2 regions of the Amycolatopsis sp. NPDC004625 genome follow, and region 2 is predicted to be linked to the other one. Evidence: riboswitches for the same ligand, from Rfam matches in the RefSeq annotation. Region 2 holds a riboswitch; the other holds the start of a gene.
The links. A riboswitch is a leader RNA that binds a small molecule or an ion and turns the genes downstream of it on or off. The one in region 2 is predicted to bind thiamine pyrophosphate.
Positions count from the first base shown of each region.

Region 1: it holds a riboswitch for thiamine pyrophosphate, as region 2 does, so the genes downstream of both, ABZW17_RS42830 (thiamine ABC transporter substrate-binding protein) here and thiC (phosphomethylpyrimidine synthase ThiC) in region 2, are expected to answer to the same signal.

Region 1 covers NZ_JBEXKX010000072.1:873-5,067, reverse strand. The annotation lists gene ABZW17_RS42835 (iron ABC transporter permease) at 1-1,484, opposite strand, end outside; gene ABZW17_RS42830 (thiamine ABC transporter substrate-binding protein) at 1,529-2,572, opposite strand; TPP riboswitch at 2,595-2,704, opposite strand; gene ABZW17_RS42825 (4a-hydroxytetrahydrobiopterin dehydratase) at 2,737-3,021, shown strand; gene ABZW17_RS42820 (hypothetical protein) at 3,392-3,721, opposite strand; gene ABZW17_RS42815 (hypothetical protein) at 3,724-4,191, opposite strand; gene ABZW17_RS42810 (ArsR family transcriptional regulator) at 4,191-4,195, opposite strand, start outside.
Region 2 covers NZ_JBEXKX010000050.1:43,646-47,840, reverse strand. The annotation lists gene ABZW17_RS38525 (glycoside hydrolase family 15 protein) at 1-1,026, opposite strand, end outside; gene ABZW17_RS38520 (trypsin-like peptidase domain-containing protein) at 1,228-2,139, shown strand; TPP riboswitch at 2,178-2,299, shown strand; gene thiC (phosphomethylpyrimidine synthase ThiC) at 2,293-3,930, shown strand; gene thiD (bifunctional hydroxymethylpyrimidine kinase/phosphomethylpyrimidine kinase) at 3,927-4,195, shown strand, end outside.

The DNA.
Region 1 (4,195 bases), on a different contig from region 2:
GCGCACGCCGCGTACGCCATCTGGTTGTTCAGCTCCCCCGGGCGCGCCATCAGCGTCGCGACCGCGACCGGCAGCGTCGGCGCCGTCGGCCGGGCGAGGAAGCTGGTCGCGCCGAACTCGCCGAGCGCCACGACGAACCCGAACCCGGCCGCGGCGACCAGCGGCCGCAGGGTCAGCGGCAGGTCGATCTCCCGCCAGACGCGCAGCGGGCTCGCGCCGAGCGTCGACGCGGCCTGCCGCAGCCGGACGTCGACCGAGCGCAGCACCGGCAGCACCATCCGGACGATCAGCGGGATGATCACCAGCGCCTGGGCCAGCGGCACCAGGTACGGCGACGTCCGGAGGTCGCCGGGCAGCGCGTCGAGCGTGACGAGGTAGCCGAAGCCGACGGTGACCGCGGAGACCCCGAGCGGCAGCATCAGCACCGCGTCCATCGTCTCGCCCAGCCCGCGCGCGGCTTTGGCCGGCGAGCGCCGCAGGGCCACGAGGACGACGGACGCGAGCACGCCGACGACCATCGCGAGCAGCGTCGCGTCGATCGCCACCTTCAGCGAGTTGAGCGCGGCGTCCCAGCCGGACACCTGCAGGGCGCCCTTCTCGCCGGTGGTCGTGAGGGCCCGGTAGCCGGCCAGGCTCCAGCCGTCCTCTGTGGACAGGGATTCGGCGAGCAGCGCGACGATCGGCGTCACCAGGAAAACCAGGACGGCACCCGCGGCGCCGACGACCCACCACTCGCCGCCTTCCGGGCGGCGGGCGCGGAGCGAGCCGATGCGGGCGGCGCTTTCCTTGCGCCGCCGGGCAAGTCCGCCGAGGACCAGCGCGGCGACCACGGCCGCGAACTGGATCAGCGAAAGGGCCGCCGCTCCCGAGAGGTCCAGGAGGTCCACCGTCCGCAGGTAGATCTCGGTCTCCAAGGTCCGGTAGCGGGCGCCGCCGAGGATCAGGACGACGCCGAAACTGGTGGCGCAGAACAGGAACACCACGGCCGCGGCGGACGCGATCGCCGGCGCCAGCGCGGGCAGCGTCACCGACCGGAAGGCCCGCCACGGCGAGGCACCGAGCGCGCGGGCGGCGTCGGTCGTCCGCGCGTCCAGCCTCGCCCACAGCCCGGCGACGGTCCGCGCGACGACGGCGACGTTGAAGAAGGCGTTGGCCAGCACGATCGGCAGCACGCCGCCGTCCGGCCACAGGGCGCGGAACGCCAGCCCGACCACGACCGTCGGCAGCACGAACGGCACGAGCACCAGCGTCCGCACCAGGCCGACGCCGGGCAGCCGGCCGCGGGCCAGCAGGAACGCCACCGGCAGCCCGGCCACCACCGCGACGGCCGTCGACGCGGCCGCGCTCCCGACGGTGAAGCCGGCCAGCTGCCAGGTCCGCGGATCGCCGAGGACAGCGCCGAGGCCGCCCGCGGCGAACCCGCGGCCGACGATCGCCAGCACCGGCCAGGCGAAGAAGACCACCAGGAAGCCGATGGGGGCCAGGCCCAGCAGCGCCAGGCCGAGCCCGCGGGCCGTCCGCGGCGGGGTTACTGCTGCAGGAGCGTGCGCCATTCGCCGATCCACTTCTCGCGGCCCGCCTGCACCTGGTCCGCGGGCAGCGTCTGCGGCTTCTGCGGCAGCGGCGCGACCTGCGCCCAGCCCGCGGGCAGGTCGACGCCCTGGCGGGCCGGGTAGACGTACATGGTGGCGGCGACCGTCGCCTGGAACTGCTGGGAGAGCAGGAAGTCGACGACCTTGTGCGCGTTGTCGGCCTGCTTGCCGCCCGCCAGCACGCCGGCGTACTCGACCTGCCGGTAGCAGGTGTCGAGCAGCGCCTTGGTGCGCGGCTTCCCGTCGTCGCCGACCTCGGCGGCCGGCGACGACGCGTACGAGACGACGATCGGCCGCGGGCCCTTGCCGGACGAGCCGGAGAACTGCTTGGTGTAGGCCTCTTCCCAGCCGCTGACCACCTTGACGCCGTTGGCCTTCAGCTTCGTCCAGTAGTCCTTCCAGCCGGCTTCGCCGTACTTCGCGATGGTGCCGAGGAGGAAGGCCAGGCCGGGGGACGCCGTCGCCGGGTCCTCGGCGACCAGCAGGTCCTTGTACTTCGGGTCGGCCAGATCGTCGTAGGTCGACGGCGCCGGGATCCCCTTGGCGGTGAAGTAGTTCGTGTCGACGTTGACGCAGACGTCGCCGACGTCGACCGCGGACAGCCGGTGTTCCGGGTCGACGGCGTAGCGCTGCGGCCCGCGGTCGGCCTCGGGGCTGGTGTAGGGCTCGAAGACGCCCTCGCTGAGCGCGCGCGAGGCGAAGGTGGAGTCGACGCCGTACGCGACGTCGCCGATCGGGTTGGCCTTCGTCAGCACGAGCTTGTTGGTCAGCGAACCGGCGTCACCCTGCTTGAGCACGGAGATCTTGATGCCCGACTGCTTCTGGAAGGCGTCGAGCACCTCCTGCGGCGCCAGGAAGGAGTCGTGCGTCACGAGGGTGACGGTGGGCGTCTGCTGCGTGCCGCCGGATCCGTCCGACAGCGAGCACCCCGCGGCGACCACGCCGACGACGGCAACGGCCGTCGCAGCCCTGCGTTTCATCTACCCTCCTGCACTTCGCCGGACGAGGAGGGGGAAGCCCTCCCTTCGCCGGCATGATCCGTTTCAGGTGCGAACGGTCGCGGATTACCCGCCTCTCAGCCCGGCACCCGCCGGACTCCCGTGGCAACCGTGCAGCGTAGTCCAGGACGCAGGACCATGGAGACATGACGGAAATCTTGAGCGGCTCAGAGGCCGATCTTCGCCTGGGCACCGGCTGGACCCGGGCCGGCGCGGTGATCTCCCGCGAGGTGGAACTGGCGAGCTTCCCCCAGGCGATCGAGGTGGTGGACCGCGTCGCGGAGCTCGCCGAGGCCGCCGACCACCACCCGGACATCGACATCCGCTGGCGGACGCTGACGTTCCGGCTTTCGACGCATTCGGCAGGCGGCTTGACGGCGAAGGACTTCGACCTGGCGGCGGAGATCGACGCGGTGCTCGCCGCTTTGTGACCTCGGTTACGCTGAGTGCACTTTTGCCCGCCTTCGACGTCTCTCGGTTACCGGAACCTTCGGGAAGGAGACGAGATGACCCAGGCAATCGTGGTCGGCACGGCAGCGTTCGCAACGATGGTGGCAGCGGCCGGCGGGGTGCTCTGGTTCACCGCCCGCACCCGCCGTCACTCGGACGGCTGAGAGTTCGATCACAGCTGTTAACGCGGGCCATGATCAGCGCGCTGTTCGGAGCGGAAGCATCGGTTCGCCCGTAGGGAAACGCCCATGAACACCGCCCTCACCACCGCTCAGCGCACCTGGATCAACGCCCTCGCCCCGGCGGTGGTGCTGATCGCGATCGCCCTGCTGGGCCTGCTCGGCTAGGTCGTCAGAGGACGATCTGCCCGGCCGGCGGGAACCCGGCCGGCGGCTTGTCTTCGACGGTCCAGTACTCGAGACACGACAGCCGCCCGGCTTCGACGAAGACGATGAGCCCGCCGCCGGGGGCGTCGGCTTCGACCGCGACCGAGTTTTCGATCGGTGCCGGCGGCGTGGCTTCGTCGACCGCGAGGTCGATCGTCGGGCAGCCGCAGGCACAGCCGCCGGTCACCCGGGCCGTGGGCGCCTGCGCCCGCAGTTCCGCGGCCCCGGGGAAGTCCGCCGCGAGCAGCGTGTCCAGGGTCGTCCGTTCCTCCGGCGTCAGCGGGCGGGAGGCCACGATCAGTACCGGGGCATGTTCGGGATGGCCTTTTCCGCGACTTCGATGAGCGCGAGCACCTTCGGCACATCGGCCGCCACGTCCTCGGCGGTCATCGCGGGCGTCTCCGACGACCGGTAGGCGATCTCGTTGCGCCGGGCCCGCATCCGGTTGAAGGGCCGCAGGAGCGACCCCAGCGGCGGATCCAGCTGGGCGAGGACAGCCTCGTAGACGGTCACGTGGCCACCCCGGCTCGTCACCCGCAGCCCCTGGTTCTGCAGAACGGCCGCCAGCGCCCGGCGCGCACTGTCGTAGGCCAGCGTGTAGGCACCTTCCGGATCGGTGTCCTGCAGCTGCCGCGCCGAAGCGAGGTGGGTACGGGCCCTGGCCAGCTCCGCCTCGGCGGCCTCCCGCGACGCCGGGACGTGCTCGATGGCGCCGCGGGCGAGGAAGGCGTCGATCCGTTCGCGCCCTTGGTTCCACTGGGGCATCAGG
Region 2 (4,195 bases):
CGACCATTCGGGGTCGTTGTTCCCGAACCGCCACGGCATGCTCGGCGACGCGATGAAGGCGCCCGGGTGGTGCTTGTCCTCGCTGGCGGCGAGCGTCAGCATCGACGCCTTGTAGAGGTCGCGCTCGGCGTCGGTCTTCAGGGACGACGGCGGCTTGCTGACCCCTCGCAGGTACTGCTCCCACCCGCGGTCGTACGCGCGCGTGATGTCGCGGACGCCGCGTCGCTGCGACGCCTGCGCGCTGCCGAGCGCGTCGGCGGCCTTCGCGCCCATGCCGAGGGCGAGGGTGACGTGCCGGTTCCGGACGCCGTCGGCGCTCGTCTGCCCGGTCAGCACGACGTTGCCCTTGGTCGCGGTGTCGTACTGGTTGAGCCGGAAGGTCTTGGAGAGCTGCGTGTTCCCGTCGGACGCACCCGCGTAGCCGACGCTCGTCTTCGTGAACGCGGGCTTCGCGGTGAGCGCGGCCGCGTTCGTGGCGTCCTGCGCGGTGACGGCGTCGCCCTGGCGGGCGGCCGAGTCGTCGGAGCCGTCGTTGGTCAGGTCCGGGTCGGCGACCGCGTAGAGCTGGTAGGGCCGCCCGGTCAGGGACTGGAAGTCGACGTCCACCAGCACGGTCGTGGCGGCCGGGTCGGTGACGTAGGTCTTGCGGAGGCGCCAGCGGTGCTGGTCGTCGGTGACGGTCTGTTCGTAGACCAGGCTGTCGTCGTCGGTGCGCCGGACCTGCTGCGACTTCGCCGAGTAGTCGGTGACGGCGAAGCTGCGGCCGTCGGTGACGACGAAGTTCATCGAGCGGACGCTGGGCGTCGACAGGTCCGGGTAGTAGACCTCGGACATCTGCCCGCCCTGGAGGGTGAACCAGACGTTGCTGGACCGGTCGTGGGCGGTCCCGAAGCCGGTCTTGTTAGCGGGCAGCCAGCTGGGATGGGCGCCCGGGGCGCCGGGCGCCTCGCCCTGGGCCACCGCGGTCGCCGGGATCAGGCCGGTGACCAGCAGCCCGGCGAGGGCGCCGAACATGAGTTTGCGCATATCAACCCCACAGAAGATCGCTTCTGCACCGTTACAGAAGCGACTTGGGAGTCTGCCGCCGATCCTTCACCGGCGCATGGTCCGATCCGGTGAACCACTGACCGTCACTGGTCCGGTGAACCGGTTCACGGACAGCGAACGCCCCCGACCGATTTACGGGCGCAGAATTGTAGTACCTGCAACGCTGTAATCGAGGTACGCATGGACGAGGCCATGGACGCCTACTCGCGGGTGGTCAGCACGGTCGCCGCGACCGTCGCCCCGCACGTCGCCGGGGTGCAGCTCGCGCGCGGCAGCGGCTCGGCGGTCGTCTTCGCCGACGACGGCCACCTGCTCACCAACGCCCACGTCGTCGCCGAGCACCGGCGCGGCGTCGCCACCTTCGCCGACGGGAGCGAGGTGCCCTTCGACGTCGTCGGCGCCGATCCGCTGTCCGACCTCGCCGTGCTGCGGGCGCGCGGTGAAACTCCGTCGTCCGCCACGCTCGGCGATGCCGACGGGCTCGTCGTCGGGCAGCTCGTCGTGGCCATCGGCAGCCCGCTCGGGTTCTCCGGCACCGTCACCGCCGGGGTCGTCAGCGCGCTCGGCCGGGCGCTGCCGGTGCGCCACGGCCGCGCCGGGCGGGTCATCGAGGACGTCATCCAGACCGACGCCGCCCTCAACCCGGGCAACTCCGGCGGGGCGCTCGCCGACTCCGCCGGCCGGGTCGTCGGCGTCAACACCGCGGTCGCCGGGGTCGGGCTCGGGCTCGCCGTGCCGATCAACGCGACCACGCGGCGGATCATCGACACGCTCGTCGTCGAAGGCCGGGTGCGGCGCGCGTACCTCGGCGTCGTCGGCGTGCCCGCGCCGCTGCCGGACGACGTCGCCGAGCGCACCGGGCAGCGCGCCGGGCTGCGGGTGCACGAAGTCGTGTCCGGCGGTCCCGCGGACCGGGCCGGGCTGCGGGCCGGCGATCTCGTGCTGACCGTCGGGCGCACCCGCGTCTCGGACGCCCAAGGCATCCAGCGGCAGCTGTTCGCGGAGGTGATCGGCACCGCACTGCCGATCACCGTGCTGCGCAACGGGGCCATGGTCGACGTCTACGCCACTCCGGCCGAGTTGGTCGGGTGACTTGAGTATCGCGCTCCGGCGTGGCATGGTCGGTGGCACAACACCAACGCGGGAGCTCGCGCCATGGCGGGCTGAGAGGGTGACTTGCGTTTCGCAGGCGTCACCGACCGCATGAACCTGACCGGGTAATGCCGGCGTAGGGAGTGAAAGTCGTTGACGGCTTTGGAAAGCAATGCTGCGCTGAACGTCACGACCGGGCCGATCACGGGCTCGCACAAGGCGTACAACCAGACGGAATCCGGGCTCCGCGTCCCCGCCCGGCGGATCGACCTCTCGAACGGTGAACACTTCGACGTCTACGACACTTCGGGCCCGTACACGGATCCCGACGTGGCCATCGACGTCCACAGTGGACTGCACCGGCTGCGGGCCGGCTGGGCCGACGGGCGGGAGCACAACACGCAGCTCGGCTGGGCCAAACAGGGCGTCATCACCCGCGAAATGGAGTACATCGCGGCGCGCGAACGGGTTTCGCCGGAGTTCGTGCGCGACGAGGTGGCCCGCGGGCGCGCGGTGATCCCGGTCAACCGCCGCCACCCCGAGTCCGAGCCGATGATCATCGGCAAGAACTTCCTGGTGAAGATCAACGCCAACATGGGCAACTCGGCCGTCTGGTCGTCGGTCGAGGAAGAGGTCGACAAGATGGTGTGGGCGACCCGCTGGGGCGCCGACACGATCATGGACCTCTCCACCGGCAAGCGGATCCACGAGACGCGCGAGTGGATCATCCGCAACTCGCCGGTGCCGGTCGGCACCGTGCCGATCTACCAGGCGCTGGAAAAGGTCGACGGCGAACCGGAAAAGCTGTCGTGGGAGATCTACCGCGACACGATCGTCGAGCAGTGCGAACAGGGTGTCGACTACGTCACCGTGCACGCCGGCGTGCTGCTGCGGTACATCCCGCTGACCGCGCGCCGGGTCACCGGGATCGTCAGCCGCGGCGGGTCGATCATGGCCGCCTGGTGCCTGGCGCACCACCAGGAGTCCTTTCTGTACACGCATTTCGAGGAGCTCTGCGAGATCCTCCGGCAGTACGACGTCACGTTCTCCCTCGGCGACGGCCTGCGTCCGGGGTCCATTGCGGACGCCAACGACCGTGCCCAGTTCGCCGAGCTGGAGACTCTGGGCGAGCTGACGCACATCGCGCGCTCGCACGACGTCCAGGTGATGATCGAGGGCCCCGGCCACGTGCCGATGCACAAGATCAAGGAGAACGTGGAGCTGGAGGAAAAGCTCTGCGGCGAAGCGCCGTTCTACACCCTCGGTCCACTCGCGACGGACATCGCGCCGGCGTACGACCACATCACGTCGGCCATCGGCGCGGCCCAGATCGGCTGGTACGGCACGGCGATGCTGTGTTACGTCACGCCGAAGGAGCACCTCGGCCTGCCCAACCGCGACGACGTCAAGACCGGCGTGATCACGTACAAGATCGCCGCGCACGCGGCGGACCTGGCCAAGGGGCACCAGTACGCGCAGGAGTGGGACGACGAGCTGTCGAAGGCGCGGTTCGAGTTCCGCTGGAACGACCAGTTCAACCTGTCGCTGGACCCGGACACCGCGCGCTCGTTCCACGACGAGACGCTGCCCGCCGAGCCGGCCAAGACCGCGCACTTCTGCTCGATGTGCGGGCCGAAGTTCTGCTCGATGCGGATCACGCAGGACGTCCGCAAGTACGCGGAGGAGCACGGTCTGTCCACTGTGGAGGCGATCGAGGCCGGCATGGCGTCGAAGTCGGCGGAGTTCACCGAGTCCGGCGGCCAGGTCTACCTGCCGTTGGTCCAGCCGTGACACCGCCCACCGCCCTCACCATCGCCGGATCGGACTCCGGCGGTGGTGCGGGCATCCAGGCGGACCTGCGGACGTTCTTCGCCCACGGCGTCCACGGGCTGGTCGCGTTGACGGCGGTCACCGTGCAGAACTCGCTGGGCGTGCAGGGTTTCACGGAGATCCCGGCCGACGTCGTCACCGCGCAGATCAAGGCGGTGGCGTCGGACATGGGCGTGAACGCGGCGAAGACGGGCATGCTGGCCACGGCGGAGATCATCCGATCGGT